Regions from separate parts of the Oceanobacillus longus genome, predicted to be linked through region 1. Evidence: predicted binding sites of a transcription regulator. Region 1 holds the regulator's gene; the other holds the start of a gene.
What was found. Region 1 encodes LexA, which represses DNA repair genes until DNA is damaged. Its sites were predicted from a motif close to CGAACATATGTTCG; they were not measured.
Positions count from the first base shown of each region.

Region 1 (10,586 bases):
TAGAAATGCCTCGAGTACTTGAATCCAAGAGATTTGGAACACCGGAAAAGCAAACATCAGGGCACCTGTACTCATAAAGAGTGGTGGCAAAATTATTTTTTTTACGGAAGCTGGTTTTTTCGCTGCTTTTAATCGGACTACTATCATTGCAGCAGCCATGAATGCTGCGACAACTGTACTTGCAATTAGCCAAAACATATCATATCACTCTCTCGTAAACAAGTGTCACTATAACAAGTATATTAGTCAAGGGAATTCGCAAATTATTGATCTTCTGCAATGGTTAAAATAATTGTCATTACGACACCAACAACAGTAAAGTAAACTCCGAAGTCAAACAGCATAGCGGTAGCTAGTTCCACTTCCCCAAATACAGGAAACGTAAAGTAACCAAATGTTTGGGATAAAAATGGTACATTAAAGATAAATGAACCAACACCAGTTGCAACTGCAATTAGTAATCCAATTGGAATGAGCATCGTAAAATTGATTGGTAGCATTTTTCTTACCGTATTAATCCCATATGCCATATTTAACAGTAAAATTGCTCCAGATGTCATCAAACCACCGACAAACCCACCACCGGGTGAATTATGCCCTGCAAATAGTAAATATACTGCAAACCCCAATAGGATAAAGGCTATTAATGATGTTGTCGTTTGTAAAATCATATTATTTGGTTTGTACATAAATATATTCCCCTTTATAGCGCATGTGATATATATAATACTAATATATCATCAGTTAAAAATCCATTAAAACCCCGAAAAACCAAACCATCCTGCTAAAAATGCAGTAAGTTTTGTCATCCAATCAAAGAACAAGGCAACACCCATAAATATCATTACCCATCCGCCTATTTTCACGATGCGTGAGCTGTGTTTTTTTATCCAGCTTAACTTTCCTATAAAAAAGGATAAAAGTAAGAATGGAATTGAGAATCCTAATATATAACTGATCATCATAACCATCCCTATGTCTGGATTGGTTGCAGCCAAAGAAAGTACAATAGCTAAAATTGGACCTGTACACGGAGTCCAGCCAAGAGAGAAAGCCATCCCTATTATAATAGATCCAAAAAATCCTGCTGGTCGGTTTTTGAAGTTTATTTTTCTGTCTTTCATTAGAAATTCAAAATTTAATACACCGACAATTACCAGGCCAAAGAATATGATTAAAATTGCACCAATCTGTCGAATCATATCTTGATAAGTTAACAGGAACTCAGAGATATGAGTAGTCGTAAAACCAATCATGATAAAAATACTGGAAAAACCGATTAGAAAACATATCGTATGTATTAAAGCTTTCTTGTTCATCCTCTTATTGTCATCTTTGAGTTCGCTTACACTCATTCCGGTAATATAAGATAAAAACACGGGATATAGTGGCAGCACACAAGGCGAAATAAAGGATAAAAATCCCGCTCCAAACGCGAGAAATACATTTATCTCTGACATAAAAATCCTCCTATCTGTCCATAATCAATTTTAACAGATACAGCGGTAAAATAAACCATTTGAATTTGACAAAAAGAGGAATATTTTAAACGACTTGAAACGATATTCATTTTTAGATAAATAAAAACCACTTCTTCTGCTACAATTGTCTCAGAAAAAGTGGTTAGGAAGTAAGATTAACCAAAATAATTGCTAATATTACGATGAAAAATTATTCAATATGAAAATTCATGTATATTAAACGATGCGATAACACCTGAAGATTCAGGCGTTACTTCTCGCTTTGGCTATTCATGGAACGCATCATTTGATTAATTTTCTTTTGGGATGGTTTTTGCCCCATTTGCATCATTAAAGTTCGAAGCATCTGCTCATTAATCGGTGGATTCTTTTTCAGATAGTTCATCATATATTTTCTTGCAATAAAAAAACCAAGAGCAACACCAGCAATTAATGCTGCTATAGCAATTAGTACGACCCAAATTGTGCTCATTTCTAGATTTTCCTCCTTCGTGTTGTCTCTTATACAGTATATTAAATTAGCGGTAAGAATACAATACTTGTCTTACCCTATCACTATTTTTTTGAGTGATCGGAGAAATCCAGCCATAATTTGGTACATTTTTCCCTTTTACAAACAGATAAGGGTAAAAATCACGAATAATTGGAAATAATAACATAACGGCTTCTTGTAGATTACGGCATCTGAAATTTAATAACCCATTTTCTATCTGGACCAGGATGGACTGTCCTTTTCGTTTAATATATATTATTTGTCCAACCGAATGAACAGTTATATTTTTTGGTGCATGATTATTCAAGTGAGAAATAATTTCCTGATATTGAACTTGACGAGTAATGTATAAGTACTGGGATTTTAAATCACTTCTGCTCGGTTCAGCTTCATATTCTTTCAAAAATCGTAATAGAATATCACTTTTATGAAAGTAACTTTTGGCAACTTCTTCTTCAATCCAATAAATAGAGTACTCATTCATTTCTATATTCCTCCCTCTTATCCTCTATTATAAATAAAAAGGGAACAAAATATTGTCACATTATAACGCAAATTTCAACTACTTTTGTCGAATCCAGAGCGGATTACGTACGAGTGTGCTTTTCTATAAAAAAAGCAAAAAGATGGCTCCAGAAGGAACCATCCTTTAATGCTATTTTATAACTTTTTCAACATGGCTGATTACATTTTCCACTGTAAAGCCATATTCTTCTATCACTTTATCGCCATTAGCCGAAGCACCGAAACGATCTATTCCGATAACAGCTCCTTGGTCACCAACATAACGTGCCCAACCAAATGATGAAGCCATTTCGATTCCAACACGTGCTTTAACTTGTGGTGGAATTACTTCGTTCTTATATGCCTGATCCTGTTGTTCAAAACGATCCCATGATGGCATACTTACAACACTTACATCTATACCCTTCTCTTTTAGAGCTTCTTGAGACCTTACTGCAAGCTGTACTTCAGAACCTGTTGCAATTAGTAGTGCATCAGGTGTTTCTTTATCTGATTTACTTACTACATAGGCACCTTTTTTAACACCTTCATATGCATTTTCTTTTGTACCTTCTAGTGTAGGTAAATTTTGTCTTGTTAAAACTAATGCAGTCGGCTGATCAGTAGATTCGATTGCAAGTCTCCATGCTGCCTGTGTTTCATTTCCGTCAGCAGGTCGTATCAATGATAGTCCAGGAATTGCACGTAATCCTGCTAATTGTTCGACAGGTTCATGTGTTGGCCCATCTTCTCCAACCGCAATAGAATCATGTGTAAACACATACGTAACCGGCACATTCATGATAGAAGCTAAACGAATTGCTGGTTTTAAGTAGTCACTGAAGACAAAGAATGTACCAGCATATACGTTGAGACCACCGTGTAATGCCATACCATTTAGCGCTGCTCCCATCGCATGCTCACGTACACCAAACCAGATATTTCTGCCTGAATAGTCTTTACGCGTGAAATCAGCATCATCATTCAAGTTCGTTTTATTTGAACCTGCTAAATCTGCACTTCCTCCGAAAAGATTAGGAACTGATTTTGCAATTCCATTTAGAACTTCACCGGAAGATGCACGTGTTGCAAGTGCTTTATCTTCAGGCTTATATACAGGAAGATCTTTGTCCCAATTAGCAGGCAGTTCACCTTTTAATGCTAATTCAAATTCCTCAGCAAGTTCTGGATATTTTTCTTTATAGTTTTCAACCAAGTTATTCCACTCGGATTCTTTCTCTATACCATTGTCCACAATTTTCCCTTTAAAATCTGCATATACCTCTTCAGGTACGTGGAAATCTTCATGTGTCCATTTGTAATATTCTTTTGTTAACTTCACTTCATCCAATCCAAGTGGTGCACCATGGGAGGATGCAGAAGCAGATTTATTTGGTGAACCATAACCAATAATCGTTTTAATTTCAATTAAAGTCGGTTGTTCTGTGTTAGCTTGAGCCTCTTTAATTGCGCTTCGGATTGCATTTAAATCGTTACCGTCTTCTACTTGGATAACCTGCCAACCATAAGCTTTGAAGCGTTGATCTGTATTATCAGAGAAGGAACGGTTTAAATCACCATCAAGTGAGATATCATTGGAATCATATAGAGCAATTAATTTCCCGAGACCTAAATGTCCTGCAAGTGATGCAGCCTCATGGGAAATACCTTCCATCAAGTCACCGTCACTAACAAGAGCATATGTAAAATGATCTACTACAGATATGTCCTCTTTGTTAAATTTTGCTCCAAGATGTGCTTCTGCCATTGCCATCCCCACAGACATGGATAGTCCTTGACCAAGTGGACCGGTTGTAGCTTCAACACCATCCGTATGGTTTACTTCGGGATGTCCTGGTGTTCTTGAATCCCATTGGCGGAAGTTTTTTAAATCGTCAATTTTAACGTCATATCCGGATAAGTGGAGCAAGCTGTAAAGCAACATAGAACCATGCCCGGCAGATAGTACAAATCTATCTCTGTTAAACCATTTTGAACTTTTTGGATTGTGATTCATAAAATCCGTCCAAAGTGTGTATGCCATCGGTGCTGCCCCCATAGGTAGACCTGGATGACCTGAATTAGCTTTTTCTATTGCATCAATAGATAATGTACGAATCGTATTAACTGATAACTGTTCGATATTTTCTGACATAATATTACTCCTTCCATTTTTTAAGGAAATTAAGTATCCACATACATTCTATAATGAAATGTCGTTTGCAACAAGTAATTTCTTGTAATTAGTTTATCAACCAAATTAATTTGAATGATTCTTAAATCTTTTTTTGGTATTCTTTAGTGTTTTTTGTTTCTTTCTTGAAGATCTCGAACTTTTTGTGGGGTTACATCATTGCCTTCTGGATCAACGACGGTCATTGTTTTAAACTGATTTTTGAATGAGCTTCTAACATTATTTAAATACTCTTCTCTCAGTTTTTTTTGTTCCACTTTTTCCTTATCGGATAAACCTTCATTTTTAGATTTTTTTGCCAATATATTAATCCGCTCCAGCTTTTCTTTTGATAGCATTTCTTTACCCTCCCGGTAAATTTAACAAAATTAAAAAGGCGGGAATTTTGTATATTCCTGCCTTTCCATCGTACTCTACCAAGATTGGATATTCAAGTATTTTGAGATTCCCTATATCTCCTATGTACTGTTGCTTTAGAGACATTATAGCCTAAACCGTTTAGCGCTTTGGTTATTTCATCAAAGGTAAGTTTATTTTCGCGTAGACGTATAACCTCTTCAATTGGAAAAGAAATACGTTCCTTCCCCGGAGCCTTATTGTTATTGGAAAGGTTACGTCTCGGATCATATCCTTCACTTACTGCTTTTTTCATACCTCTTTTTATTTTCATATTATGAATTTTACGTTGATATTCTTCGACAATGCCTACAATCTGAAGCACCATTGAATCCGACTCTGTCAATTCCAGTTCACCATCATGAATTGCCGTATATATAGAGATATTTAACTTTTGAAGTTGATGAAATAGAGCGATTTTCGTATTCCCTCTGCCGAGTCTTGTTTCATCCTGAATCAATAAGCAATCAGCTTTCTTTTCAGAAAAATAATCCAACATTTTAAATATACCTTCCCGCTCGATTTCGTATCCACTAACCTGTTCTTCAATAGAGTCGATCACAGTAAAATTATATTTATCGGCAAGACGGAGCAATTCCTGTTTTTGCCGCGTCAATGATGTTTCCTGTGTTTTCTTGTCTGTACTGACACGACAGTATATTACTGCATTCAATCCAATGCCCCTCTTTCATTAAAATTTATCCACTAATAATCATGGAAAAGTATAGGAAACCCAATGATAATGCAAAAGCAACTAAATAGAAAGCATCCGTTTTTGAAATTTTTTCAAACATGTTATAGTCCCCCTTAAATTTTTTAGAACTATTGTTCGCCTATTTAAAGTATACTACCGAACATATGTCCTGTCAATGGATTTTAGAACGAATGTTTGCTTATACAATAATAAAATGGTAAACTATCATTAATAAATCCTATGTGAGAGGTGAGCACTAGATGACAAAACTTTCAAAAAGACAGCAAATGATTCTTGATTTTATAAAAAGTGAAGTTAAACAAAAAGGTTATCCACCTTCCGTTCGTGAAATAGCAGTAGCTGTTGGTCTTGCTTCAAGTTCGACCGTACATGGTCACCTAGAAAGAATAGAAAGCAAAGGTTTCATTCGAAGAGATCCTACCAAACCGAGAGCAATAGAAATTATCGACCTAAACGAAGAGAATCAGATCCCTAAAAACGAAGCACGCTATGCTCCTGTAATCGGTAAGGTAACTGCAGGGCTTCCTATTACAGCAGTTGAAAACATCGAGGAATTTATTCCACTTCCTAGTTCCACTGCCAGTCCTGATGACAATTTATTTGTACTAGTAATTGATGGTGAAAGTATGATAGAAGCTGGCATACTTGATGGCGATATGGTAATCGTAAAACAGCAAAACACAGCTGATAACAGTGATATTGTAGTTGCTATGACAGAAGATGATGAGGCTACGGTGAAGCGTTTTTTCAAAGAGAAAGGCCATATACGTTTGCAGCCTGAAAACGCTACGATGGACCCTTTATTCTATCCTAATGTAACTATCTTAGGTAAAGTAATCGGGTTATACAGAAATATCCATTAACAAAAAGAGAGGCTTCACCAGATGTTGGTAAAACCTCTCTTTTTGTTTTGTATAAAAGCAATGCAGACTTCGAATTTCCAGTGTATGAATACTAAAATTTATTCTGAATCTATTATTTCAGTATATTTATGAACATTTTTAATTTCTGTATTCTTTATGATATGTCACAATATTTCAGAAACTTTTAGTATTGTGAATTTATGATATTGGTATATGTATAACCCAAACATAATTGTTGCCATGAAATCATTCGATTGTGACCTTTTTCAGAAAAAAATACCGCCCAGTTTGACATGGACGATATTTTAAATTTATTAGTAGTTCGTCAAATACTGCTCACGTTCCCACGGGTGTACAGTAGTTCTAAACATATCCCACTCAATCTCTTTCGCTTCGATAAAGTGTTCAAACAAATGTTCTCCTAGGGCATTGACAAGAACTTCATCTTTTTGGAATTCTTCTAAAGCATTCATAAGTGTAGCTGGGAGATCTTTAATTCCATTAGCTTCACGTTCTGCTTTGTTCATTACATAAATGTTACGATCAATCGCTTCTGGTGCTTCTAATTTTTTTTCAACACCATCAAGTCCAGCAGCCAATAAGACAGCTAAGGCCATGTATGGATTTGCAGAAGGATCTACACTTCGAACTTCAATACGGGTACTTAATCCTCTTGAGCTAGGCACACGAACCAATGGGCTACGGTTTGAACCGGACCAAGCAACATAACAAGGTGCTTCATAACCAGGTACAAGACGTTTATAAGAATTTACAGTTGGATTTGTAACAGCAGTAAAGTTTGTTGCATGATCCAATATACCTGCCAAGAAATTATATGCGGTCTGACTTAATTGCATATCTCCATTTTTAGAGAAAAATTCATTCTTTCCATCTTTGAATAAAGACATATTTACATGCATTCCAGAACCATTTACACCAAATAACGGTTTCGGCATAAACGTAGCATGCAAGTTATGCTTTCTTGCAATTGTTTTTACAACTAATTTAAATGTTTGAATATCATCCGCATGTTTAACAGCATCCGAATATTTAAAGTCAATTTCATGTTGACCAGGAGCAACTTCATGGTGAGATGCTTCAATTTCAAAGCCCATTTCTTCAAGCTCTAATACAATATCTCTACGGCAGTTTTCCCCTAAATCAGTAGGTGCTAAATCGAAATAACCACCATGATCATTAAGCTCTAGTGTTGGGTCACCTTTTTCATCCAGTTTGAATAAGAAAAATTCCGGCTCTGTACCAATATTGAAAGCATCAAATCCTAGCTCTTCCATTTTTTTCAGGTTGCGCTTCAGGTTATACCTTGGGCAGCCTTCAAACGGAGTACCATCAGGATTATAAATATCACAAATGAATCGTGCTACTTTACCTTTTTCTGACGTCCATGGGAATACGACGAAAGTATCCAAGTCAGGGTATAATTGCATATCCGATTCTTCGATGCGAACAAATCCTTCGATGGAAGAACCATCAAACATCATCTTATTGTCCAACGCTTTATCCAATTGACTTAATGGAATTTCCACGTTTTTTATATTTCCCAACATATCTGTAAATTGTAAACGAATAAACCTTACATTTTCCTCTTTAATTTGTTGAATGATTGCATCTCTCGTAAATTTCTCTCCCATTCAGTTTCCTCCTAGAATTTTTTTAAGTATATAATCAGAAAAACTCAGCTCATTTAAGTATGTATGAGGCTTTATTTTTCTAATACTTTATCAATTGTTTACAAAAAACCTAGATAACTCACCCTGCCTCAAGCTTGTTCTTCCTAATCTTCCAGCTTCCTTTAGTTCATTCTGTAAAACTGTTCTAAGTTCTTTGTCAGATAAGTCGGAGTTTTTCTCTTTGCTTTTCTCTACTTTTACTTCTTCAGAAAGCAAGAGTTTAATACCAGCCATGTTAAGGCCTTTATCCAACAAATTCTTAATTTCCAACAGCTTGTCAACATCATTAAATGAAAACAAACGTTGATTTCCAGATGTTCGTTCTGGTTTGATTAGTTTGTTTTCTTCATAATATCTAATCTGTCTTGCTGTGAGTTCAGTCAATTTCATGACTGTACCGATTGAGAACAAGGGCATCGAACGACGATCTTTATCATTCAAAAGATAACCCCCTATCTGTTTATAAAACAAGTATAAAGTATGTGAGTTTATATGTCAAATGCATGTAAGTGTTGCTGACATCTAAACTATTGTGATTTTCACACTTTATTATTTTACCCTTTTAATGATGGTATAAAACCTTTATCTATTAATGATTTTACTGATTGCAATAATGCTATCTTTATATGCGCATAAGTAAGCCCACCTTGTACAAAGGCAGTGTAAGGTTCTCTGATTGGACCATCCGCTGAAAGTTCTATACTCGCACCCTGTATAAACGTTCCTGCAGCCATGATTACTTTGTCTTCGTACCCAGGCATTTCACTTGGATACGGCGTAACATACGAGTTGATGGGTGAGTTCTTTTGTATCGCCTGACAAAAAGCAATCATTTGCTCTGGTTCACCAAAGGTTACCGATTGAATTAAATCTGTCCGTTGTTCCGTATAACCCGGGGACGTGCGGAATCCAGCCAACTCAAGAAATCTCGCTGTTAACACTGCACCCTTCAAAGCTTCTCCGACTATATGAGGGGCCAGGAAGAATCCTTGATACATCTCTTGAAGCATATTTAAAGTAGCACCCGTTTCCTTACCGAGCCCAGGAGCAGTTAATCTATTCGCACATTGTTCTATTAATGTATGGTGACCGACAATATATCCTCCAGCTCGTACAATTCCACCACCTGGATTTTTGATTAAGGAACCAGCCATGATATCGGCACCAACATCTAGTGGTTCTTGTTCCTCAACAAACTCACCATAGCAATTATCAACGAAAATGATGATATCTTTGTTTATCTCTTTAACAAAGCGTACCATTTCTCCTATTTCTTCCACTGTAAATGATGGTCTATAATCATATCCTTTTGAACGCTGAATTCCAATAACTTTGGTTTTCGTACTAATTGCATCCTTAACTCCTGCATAATTGACACTACCATCATCATCTAGCATTACTTCATTGTACAGAATTTCAAAGTCACGCAAAGAACCCGCATTACTGCCACGCTTTCCGATTACCTCTTCCAACGTATCATATGGTTTTCCTGTTATGTAAAGCAGTTCGTCTCCTGGGCGCAACAGACCAAACAGTACCGTTGTTATGGCATGCGTACCTGATACAATTTGTGGTCTAACAAGTGCATCCTCTCCCCCAAAAACAGCCGCATACACTGCTTCCAAAGCTTCTCTCCCTAAGTCATCATAACCATAGCCGCTCGTAGAATGAAAATGGCTGTCACTAATTCTATTTTTAATAAATGCATCAAGCACGCGTTTCTGATTTGTTTCTACGATGGAATTAATTTTTCTATGCTGTTCATTGCAATCTGTTTCAGCCTGATTTATCAATGTTTCAATCATGTACAATTATTGCTCCTTTAGTAAACTATTCAATGAATGTTCTTTTTTAATAAAACCACTTATTACGTAATGATTAGCTTTTTCATCAAAAGCTTTATCTTTTATAATTGTTTCTGTTATTAGTTTATTGATTAATTTCCCGTTATCAGGCTCAAGCACGATATGATAACTTTCCCATTCTTCTATCAAAATTTCTTCAATCTTGTGTAATACTGCTTTAATATCCGTCTCGTCATAAGCACTCATCATTATGTACGGATGGTTCATCGGAATAAAGTCCTCTTGTATTAAATCCTTTTTATTGTATAACGTTAACATAGGCAAATTTTGCGCTTGCAATTCATCGAGCAAATCGTTAACCGTATCCTGTTGTTGTGCCTGATCTGGATGTGAACCATCCACCACATGCAAAAGAAAATCGGATGCTGTCACTTCCTCCAATGT
Region 1 is NZ_JBHSAO010000001.1:848,800-859,385, forward strand. Features, by position in the region: gene ACFOUV_RS04400 (CcdC family protein) at 1-198, opposite strand, end outside; gene ACFOUV_RS04405 (Na(+)/H(+) antiporter subunit B) at 264-689, opposite strand; gene ACFOUV_RS04410 (cytochrome c biogenesis CcdA family protein) at 756-1,460, opposite strand; gene ACFOUV_RS04415 (YneF family protein) at 1,732-1,953, opposite strand; gene sirA (sporulation inhibitor of replication protein SirA) at 2,000-2,458, opposite strand; gene tkt (transketolase) at 2,630-4,633, opposite strand; gene ACFOUV_RS04430 (DUF896 domain-containing protein) at 4,777-5,010, opposite strand; gene ACFOUV_RS04435 (YneB family resolvase-like protein) at 5,103-5,741, opposite strand; gene lexA (transcriptional repressor LexA) at 6,023-6,646, shown strand; gene glnA (type I glutamate--ammonia ligase) at 6,961-8,298, opposite strand; gene ACFOUV_RS04450 (MerR family transcriptional regulator) at 8,389-8,754, opposite strand; gene ACFOUV_RS04455 (methionine gamma-lyase family protein) at 8,892-10,142, opposite strand; gene hflX (GTPase HflX) at 10,149-10,586, opposite strand, start outside.

Region 2 (10,586 bases), on a different contig from region 1:
CCGATGGATGGTTCATCCAACACATACAATACACCCGTTAAGGCAGAACCGATTTGAGTTGCTAATCTGATTCGTTGTGCTTCTCCACCTGAAAGCGTTCCCGCTGCACGGGATAGTGTAAGATAATCTAGCCCAACATTATAGAGGAACTCCAAACGATTATCAATTTCCTTCAAAATCATTTTGGCAATCTGTTGTTCCTTTTCAGTCAGTTTTAGGTTTTTGAAAAAGTCCACCGCTTCAACAACAGAAAATTCGGTCACATTGCTTACATGTAATCCATCAATTAAAACTGCACGCGCCTCTTCTTTTAAACGATGCCCTTTGCATGTTGGGCAATGTTTTTCTGCCATATATTTTCCTAATGTTTCACGAGTGTACTCGGATGATGACTCTCTATGACGACGAGCTATATTTTTGATCACACCTTCAAAAAGAATGTCACTGCTTCGTGCTCGGCCAAAATCAGTTACATAATGAAAGTTAATTTTCTCCTTGCCACTTCCGTACAGTATTTTATCCATTTTATCTTGCGGAATATCTTTAACTGGTATATTCATGTCAATATCATAATGTTCACAAACACTCTTCAGTAATTGCGGGTAGTATTGTGAGCTAATCGGTTCCCATGGTGCAATAGCATTTTTCTTCAATGTCAGATTCCAGTCAGGAATAACGAGGTCAAGATCCACTTCCATTTTTGTGCCAAGACCATCACAGCTCGGACAAGCTCCAAACGGACTATTGAAGGAAAAAAGGCGTGGTTCCATCTCGCCAATGGAAAACCCACAAATCGGACAGGCATGATTTTCGCTGAAAGTCAGTTCTTCCTGACCGATAATATCAACAAGGATCTTTCCTTCTCCCAATTGGAGTGCAGTTTCTATTGAATCACTCAACCGTCCAGCAACACCTTCCTTAAGGACGATACGGTCAATGACAACTTCAATCGAATGTTTTTTATTCTTCTCAAGCTTAATCTCTTCGGATATTTCACGCATTTCATTATCGACCCGAATACGAATATAGCCTTCCTGTTTCAATTTTTCCATGACTTTAACATGTTCACCTTTTTTTCCAGAAATAACTGGGGCAAGAATCTGCAGCTTGGTTCTTTCTGGGTATTCCAAAATTCGGTCGGTCATTTGCTGAATCGTTTGTGAGCTAATTTCTATCCCATGTTTTGGACATGTTGGCCGTCCTACACGTGCATAGAGTAAACGCAAATAATCATAAATCTCTGTTACAGTACCCACGGTGGATCTTGGGTTTTTACTCGTTGTTTTTTGGTCAATTGAAATGGCTGGCGATAATCCTTCAATCACATCCACATCAGGTTTGTCCATTTGACCGAGAAATTGCCTTGCATACGCGGAGAGGGACTCTACATAACGACGCTGTCCTTCTGCATAAATGGTGTCAAATGCGAGTGAAGATTTTCCAGATCCGGATAAACCCGTTACAACGACAAGTTTATTTTTCGGTATCTCAATATCTACATTTTTTAAATTATGGGCCCTGGCACCCCTTATCTTAATTGATTTACTGGGCATGAATGGTCATCCTTCCGCTTTTAATTCAAATATTACATCACGAAGTTCTGCTGCTTTTTCAAAATCAAGCGACTTTGCAGCATTCTTCATTTCTTTTTCCATTTGTTCGATTACTTTTTCTCTTTCTTTCTTTGTCATTTTCTTCAGACTCTTCGTTTTGCCTTCATATTTATCTTGATCTTCTGCTACGACGGTTGCTTTTATCACATCACGGACTTCTTTAATAATCGTTTTCGGAGTGATTCCATATTTTTCATTATAAGCCTTTTGAATCGTACGTCTCCTTGTCGTCTCGTCCATCGCCAACTGCATAGAGTTAGTGATTTTATCTGCGTACATAATAACTCTACCATTTTCATTTCGTGCAGCTCTACCCATTGTTTGAATTAAGGATCGTTCAGAACGCAAGAATCCTTCCTTATCGGCATCAAGAATCGTAACAAGGGAAACTTCTGGAATATCCAATCCTTCACGAAGCAGGTTAATCCCGATAAGAACATCATACGTACCAACGCGAAGATCACGAATAATTTCAATCCGCTCCAATGTTTTAATTTCTGAGTGCAAGTAGGCAACCTTTATTCCAATCTCTTTCAAATAGTCGGTAAGATCTTCAGACATTTTTTTCGTAAGTGTTGTAACGAGAACACGTTCATTGCGCTCTGTCCGTTTATTGATTTCTTCTATTAAATTATCAATTTGACCTTCAATTGGTCGGACTTCAATTTCCGGATCAAGTAAACCGGTGGGACGAATAATCTGTTCCGTCATTTCCGGGTTATGTTCCAGTTCATACGGTCCAGGCGTTGCAGACACATAAACGAGTTGCTTTGTTTTTTCTTCAAACTCCTGAAACTTTAATGGACGGTTATCCATAGCAGAAGGAAGACGAAATCCATGATCAACAAGGACCTGCTTTCTTGCCTGGTCTCCATTGTACATTCCCCTAATTTGCGGGAGAGTAACATGGGACTCATCGACGACAACTAAGAAGTCTTCCGGGAAAAAGTCAATCAATGTATATGGCGTTGCGCCTGATTCTCTCAGCGTCAGATGCCGGGAGTAGTTCTCTATCCCAGAGCAAAATCCCATTTCACGCATCATTTCCAAATCATAATTTGTACGCTGTTCCAAACGTTGTGCTTCCAATAACTTATTCGCTTCTCGTAATTCTTTCAATCGTACTTCCAATTCTTTTTCTATATTGTTAATCGCTATTTTCATTTTTTCTTCACCGGTGACAAAGTGGGATGCAGGAAAGATTGCAACATGTTCACGATCACCAATAATTTCACCTGTTAACGCATCTACTTCCCGGATACGGTCTATCTCATCTCCGAAAAACTCGACCCGTATACAGCGTTCTTCCCTGGATGCTGGAATAATCTCTACAGAATCCCCGCGTACACGGAAGGTACCACGTTGAAAATTAATATCGTTTCGGGCATATTGTATATCTACAAGATCACGAAGTAATTGATCCCGATCCTTTTCCATTCCCATTCGAAGTGAAAGAACCTGATTACGATATTCTTCCGGATTACCTAAACCATATATACAAGATACACTGGCCACAATTAAGACATCTTTTCTTTCAAAAAGTGACGATGTAGCCGAGTGTCGCAATTTATCGATTTCATCATTAATACTGGCGTCTTTTTCAATAAATGTATCTGTTGACGGGACATACGCTTCCGGTTGGTAGTAATCATAGTAACTAACAAAGTATTCTACTGCATTATCCGGGAAAAACTCTTTAAATTCACTATACAATTGTCCTGCCAATGTTTTATTATGGGCGATGACCAATGTCGGCCGATTAATTTCCCGAATCACATTAGACATTGTAAATGTTTTCCCTGTTCCGGTTGCGCCAAGCAATGTCTGATGGCGCTGTCCGGCAAGAACCTTTTCCGTAATATCCTTTATTGCATTAGGCTGATCCCCTGCAGGTTCATATTTTGAAACTAATTCAAATTTATCCTTCATAGATGCATCCTCCGTTTCTCTATAAAGTCTTTTACTATCTCTAATTATATATTTTAACATAAAATCGAACAAGTATTCGATGTATTTGTTTGATAAGCTCTTAATTATAATACCCATAAATCTCTTTCGAAAATCATTTCCCATTTTTCATAGAGTTAGCATCGGTTCTGATTTCAATTTCTATTGAATAAAAGGAAAAGAGCAACCATTCAGTTGGTTGCTCAGCCCGATATTTTGGTTTTCGTTTTCTTAGCATTCTTCTGGCGGTATGGTGCTGATGAAAATAGAAGGCCCAGTTCATGGTGGTCTCCTTCATAAAGTGCCCCTTGAACAAATCGAACCTCCTGACGATCATCTAAAACATCTAACTTAAAGAACGCTCCGCTTCCTTGCAATGCTTTGTAGAATTCTGTTTCCGTTGATATTTTTTGACCATTTACCTTTGCAATTGTCTCACCAGGATATACCTCCAACCTTGCAGCAGGTGTGGATGGAATAATACCAACTACCTTTAAACCCTTTTCCTGCGGCTGAAAAAATGGCCTCCGCAACCTGTCTCCAACACGGTATTTATAATTTAAATATTCCTTCCCGATAATAGCTAACACAATTGCTACGATTGACAATGATGGAATAAATATACTTCCTGTAGCCATCAATACGATCCCTGTTCCTAAAAGTCCATTAAATTTAGAAATTTTCCTAGTAGCCTGCATTGGTTCATGGCCCTTAGCTAAATAATCAAATCCAATTAAAAAAGGGATTAGTACAAGGCTATAAGATGCTTCTCCTATAGCAAAGTATGGCCACCAAGGTGCAAAAGGACTGATTAAACCGTTTGGTACGATAACAAAAAATGGAATAACGCTTAGTTTCTTAATTCGATGCTGACCTACCCAGATCCCACGATCACTTAAAGCGATACTTGGATACGTTTCACTGCGTTTTACTCTATCGATCAGGATAGCTTCCACAGCTATCAATAATCCCGCCAGCAATGCTAGTCCAGTAAAGTTGGTTTCCGAAATTAATTCTGCATCTATTACTGTCTGACTTTCCAACATAGATGGTAAGAATAAGAGTAGTAAAAATGTAAGCCCGATTGTATAACTCGGGGATAACAAAGTAAATCTCAAAGTAAGACTTAATATTATAGTTATTATTGCTAATAATACAATGGATTCATAAGAAAAAACGATACCTGTCCCGATTGTGATGATAGACAAAACCAAACCAGAAATAAGGGATACACCAAGTGTACTTTTCCATTCTGAAAAGATGTCAAATACTTTAGATCCAAAATCAATTCTTTCCTGCTTGATACGTTTATAGCCTGCCAATAGTATTAATAAGATTGTCCAATATACAATTGGATTCATAAACAATCTGCCAACACCCTTGGTAATTTCAATTAGCCATGCTTCTGCCACAACGATTCACCTTCTTTACTGTCTGACAACCATCATTTATTATATTCGATAGTTGTCTATTATTTTCCTGCTATAACCATTTCAAAAATTGGCTTTTCGCCATAATGCAAAATCTTCAGTTGTACCTATCTTCCAAAACTCACTAAATGAAAATCCACGAGCGGTACCTCGTGGATTGTTAAAAACTTATTGCTTTTCTCCGAACTTTTATGCTATTGATATAACTCTTCCAATGCAGTTTCGAGCTGCTGATCATCTTCACCATTACGCATCTTTTCAATAACTTGGGTCTCAATTAAACCAGCTGTTTCCTCGTTTACTTCACCAGTGGAATCAAGATCGTTGTCTATTTGAAATTCTGTTACAGCTGTTTTTGTTTCTTCACTAAAGTATCCATCTGTCCGGCCCGTATCATACCCTAATCCAGAAAGCATGATTTGCATATTTGCAATTGCTTCTGCTGTTTGATCGTAAGTAAAAGGTTCTTCTGCCTGAATGGGATAGGTATAGTAATATTCTGGTTGTTTTTGTTCTATCGTAGGCTCAACACCTGTTTCATTAATCCACTCACCATTTGGGGATAACCATTTAAAGGTTGTCAGTTTAATTGAACTTCCATCACCAAGCGGCACTGCCTGCTGTACGGTACCTTTTCCATAGCTTGTTTCCCCAACAATGTCGTAACCAAGTTCCTTTAGGGCAACAGCAAGAATCTCTGAAGCGGATGCACTTCCTTCATTAATCAACACACTAATCGGATATTCTTTCTTTTCATCCAATTGTGAGTGATATGCTTCTTTTTCTCCGTTACCATCTTCAATTTGTAAATATGGAATATCTTTAGGAACAAATAAAGAAAGAATCTCCTCAGCAACATTTAATAAGCCACCTGGATTCCCCCGAACATCAATGACTAGACCTTCTATTTCTTCATTCTCCAGAGCTGTTAATTGCTCTTCAAATTCAGTAGATGTGTTCTCTGAGAAGTTGGTAACTTCCAATATCCCAGTAAGTTTTCCATCAATTGTTTCTGTCCTGCTGTATACTGTTTCTACAGGAATCTCGTCACGGACAATGGTCACATCAAATGCTTCTGTTACACCGGATCGCTGTATCTGCAATACTACTTCCGATCCTTTCTCGCCACGGATTTTAGCAACAGCTTCATTCAAGTTTAAACCTTCCAATCCTTCCCCATCAACAGTTAATACTTGATCATTGGGACGCAAACCTGCCTTCTCTGCTGGCGAATCCTTGATAGGTGCAACAATCGTTACAAGTCCGTTAACCATGCTAACCTCTGCACCTATTCCTTCAAAGGAAGATTCGATTTGGTCATTAAACTGACTTACCGTTTCAAGGTCCATGTAGGAAGTATGCGGATCTTCCAGGGTAGACAGCATACCTTCTATTGCCCCTTCAATCAGTTGTGTATCATCAACATCTTCCAAGTAATTCTGTTTAATTAAACCATACGCCTGAGTAATTTTATTTAAATCGTCAGATCGTTCTGTTTCATTCTCTTCTACGTCTTTAGCCATCTTATTTTGGAGCTGATTGGAATTCTGTATTTCTGGTTCCCCGGGCTGTGCAAATTGTACCCCCGCATATGCACCGGCAAAACCTAGAAAAAGTGCAGCAACAAGGATTAATGCAATGTGTGATTTTTTTAAATTCATAATTCCACCTCTAACTTATTATTCGCTATGTAAAAGTATATGACATGATCAAAAGATTTACGAATTGCAAGCAACTTTATCTGATATCTCATATGAAAAGCATACCATTATATTTTACCAATGACTATGGTTTTATCTTTTGTGCTTTGTGGAATTCAATCAATATATAGAGAAAAAGGCACACCCACTAGGGAATGCCTTTTGTAAACATACTATTTTAAATAGTTCATCGGGTTAGCTGGATTTTTATAACCACCGGGATGTACTTCGAAATGTAGATGTGGTCCAGTTGAATCTCCGGAATTACCAGTTTTACCGATTGCTTGACCTTGACTAACCGCTTGTCCAACAGATACAGAAATACTGCTTAAATGCGCTGAAAGAGTCGTATAGCTTTTACCATTGATATAATGTGAAATCATTATTGTATTTCCATAACCACTGACCCATCCAGCTGTACTCACAACACCGTCAGCTGCTGCAACCAAAGTAGTTCCGGTAGGTGTTGCAAAGTCCGTTCCTGCATGTAGCTTATTGTAATTGTGAATGGGATGGTGTCTCATTCCATAATGGGAAGAGATTGAACCAGCCGCTGGCATTATAAATATTCCTGAACCTGAACTACTGCTTGGTGCCGGGCTGGAATTTGATTTTGTGCTAGAACTAGGGGTTGAACTAGAGCTAGAACTTGGGGTAGAACTTGACTTTGACTTATTTGCTTCCTCAGCTTTTCGTGCTTCTTCTGCTTTTCTCGCTGCTTCTGCTTTTCTTGCTTCTTCTTCTTTAGCCAATTGCTCGAGCTCACCTTTTTTACTAGCAGCCATTGCAATTGCCTTTTCTTTTGCCTTTTGTTCTGCGCTTATAAGTTGCTGTTCTTCTTCAACGCTCATTTTATGTTCTTCCAGCTCACCATGTTCTTCTTCCAGTGAAGCCATTAACGTTTCTTTTTCTGCAAGCTGTTTATCCAGTTGACTTTTTAAGGCTACAAGATCTTGTTTCTGGCTTTCCAGTGACTTTTTCTTATCTTCCACTGCAACCTTTTTCGTTTCCACTTCTTCTTTGTTTGCTTCTACTTCTTTTTTACTTCCTTCAAGTGCTTTCTTATCTGCAGCTTGCGCTTCCATAATATCTTTATCTTGATCCATTATCGTATTTACTGCCGATGTTCTACTGATGAAATCACCAAAACTGTTGGCTCCAAGGATTACGCCCATATATTTCATCTCGCCGCCACTTTGCTGTATCGCACGAAGGCGTTCTTTCAGCAATGCATCCCGTTTTATGATTCTTTCTTGTAATATCTCAATCTCTTCTTTTAATTCTTCAATTCTATCAGAAAGTTCATTAATCTTGTTATTTAATTCTTCAATTTCAGTGTTCGTTTCTGTTATTTCATTTTCCTTTGTGCTTATTTTACTCTGTGTATTTGAAAGTTCATCATCTATTGTATTTATTTCCTGTTTAACCGAACCCTGTTGTTCCTCATTCTCGCCTAACTTACTTTCGGTTTCTTTTTTAGTACCTTCCAATTGATTCTTCTCTTGATCCAGTTTGGATTTCTCTTGTTCCAGTTCATTGATTTCTTTGTTCAGGTCCCCGATTGTTTCTGCAGATACCTTACCTATTCCGGCAGGTAATGACACTAAAATTAAGACGGCAATAAGTATAACCGTAGCTAGCTTTTTCACTCGTATTTCCCCTTTTCAATTAAAATTGTCTAGTTGCTTCTCTATGTTAGTCTTTTGTATCCTTAAACTTTCAGGAATTTACGGACACTCATGACACTTCCCCAGATACCGATAACTGTTCCTATTCCCAGTATCATTACGGACAATTGCCATGCAAATGGGTTAAACGGCAAGAGTTCCACAAAACTGAGCGAAATTTGATGCCCAAAGTTGGTTTCCAGATAATAATATCCACCCATAATGACTGCTATCGGAATGATCGAACCGAGAATTCCGAGTAGTAATCCTTCAATAAAGAACGGCCATCTGATAAAACCATTTGTTGCACCTACAAGCTTCTGAATGCCTATTTCAGTACTGCGTGCCATAATTGTAATTTTTATCGTGTTGGAGATAAGGAATATTGCAGTGAATACCAATGCGATAACTAAAACCAAGCCGATTGTTCTAGCATAGTTATTAAACTGGAATAACTTGTCTACTACATCTTGTCCAAAGTTTACCTCTTGCACATGATTAAATGATGCTATTTCGGTCGCTATTCTCTCTGTGTCCTCCGGGAACTCTGCCCGAACGATATATGCATGGCTCAGAGGATTATCCTGCTCATATAATTGCCATGCTTCTCCTTCTTCTCCCATACTTTCAATAAGGCCTTGCAGTTCATCATCATTTGATGAAAATGCAGTAGATTCAACTCCATCTATTTGTTCAATTTGTTCCCCTAAAGCGAGAATATCCTCTTCTTCAGCAGTTAAATCAATTAGCGTTTTTATTTCAACATCGTTTTCAATGTTATTTGCCATCTCATTTAAATTCATTACAAGTGCAAGAAATACCCCGACCAAGATCAATGTCGTTGTAACCGCACCAACTGAAGCAACGGTCATCCAACCATTACGGATTATATTTTTTGACCCTTCCCTTAAATGCCTTCTAAATGTTCTAAATTTCATAGCCGTAATCACCCCTGTGCTCATCTCTAACAATTAAACCGTCTTCGATAGCAATAACACGTTTCTTGATTGTGTTAACAATTTCCTTACTATGAGTGGCCATGATAATTGTTGTTCCACTAGCGTTTATTTCTTCAAATGTCTTCATAATGCCCCAAGATGTTTCCGGGTCAAGGTTTCCTGTAGGCTCATCTGCAATTACGATTTTTGGGTGGTTAACGATCGCACGTGCGATTGAAACACGCTGCTGCTCTCCCCCAGATAATTCATTGGGAAGAAAACGTGCCTTATTTTTCAAGCCCACTTGTTCAAGGACTTCCATTACACGTTTGCGGATATTCTTCGGAGATTCTTCAATTACTTCCAAAGCAAATGCAATATTTTCATAGACTGATAATTTCGATAAGAGTTTAAAGTCCTGGTAGACAACTCCAATATTCCTACGTAAAAAAGGAACTTTCCGCTCTTTAATTCCACTTAAATCCATATCACCAATAACGATAGTTCCACTACTCGGTTTTACTTCTCTGAAAATTAATTTAATAAATGTCGACTTCCCAGCTCCACTGGGGCCAACAATATAGACGAATTCACCTTGCTTAATATCAATATTAATACCATTTAAGGCTGTTACACCATTGGCATACGTTTTATAAATATCTTTCATTAGTATCATTTTAGTATCAACCTTTTTATTTATTGTTGTCGTCCTTTGCTGCCCGAATCTATCAAAAAATGTAGAAATTCATCGCTTCAACGTACGTTTTCATGAATACTAACTTAGTATAACATTTTTCTACAATTATTTTAGCTATAAAATTATTACATTTATATTTCATTCAGTAACTACGATGTAAAATAGATCCAAAAAAAATCTCTGTTACAAGTAACGCACTTGTAACAGAGATTTTCATCCTTTTAACCATTATTGTTGTTCAGCCAACCAGCTTGATAATGCATCCAAATCTTCTCCCGCTACATTTTGCGCTGGCATACTTCCTTTACCATTTGTAACGATATCTGCGATTTCTTCAGCAGAATATGTTGATCCTACTGCTGTTAATTCAGGACCTGCACCACCTGATAAGTCGGCACCGTGACATGCTGCACAGTTTGCTTGATATACTTCTTCCCCTGCGGCAGTATCAACTGTACCTTCATCCGCTGGTACTTCCGTTTCTGTGCCGGTATCATCTGATCCTGTATCATCAGTTCCGCCATCGTCACCACCGCCACATGCTGCTAATGTTAATACTGTTCCAAATAAAAATGCCATTAAAACTTTTTTCAT
Region 2 is NZ_JBHSAO010000006.1:177,577-188,162, forward strand. Features, by position in the region: gene uvrA (excinuclease ABC subunit UvrA) at 1-1,553, opposite strand, end outside; gene uvrB (excinuclease ABC subunit UvrB) at 1,560-3,542, opposite strand; gene ACFOUV_RS08545 (PDZ domain-containing protein) at 3,764-4,972, opposite strand; gene ACFOUV_RS08550 (S41 family peptidase) at 5,185-6,651, opposite strand; gene ACFOUV_RS08555 (peptidoglycan DD-metalloendopeptidase family protein) at 6,864-8,339, opposite strand; gene ftsX (permease-like cell division protein FtsX) at 8,402-9,295, opposite strand; gene ftsE (cell division ATP-binding protein FtsE) at 9,285-9,971, opposite strand; gene cccB (cytochrome c551) at 10,221-10,586, opposite strand.
Region 2: a site for LexA is predicted at 3,608-3,621, ahead of uvrB (excinuclease ABC subunit UvrB). Genes of this name have one in related genera too.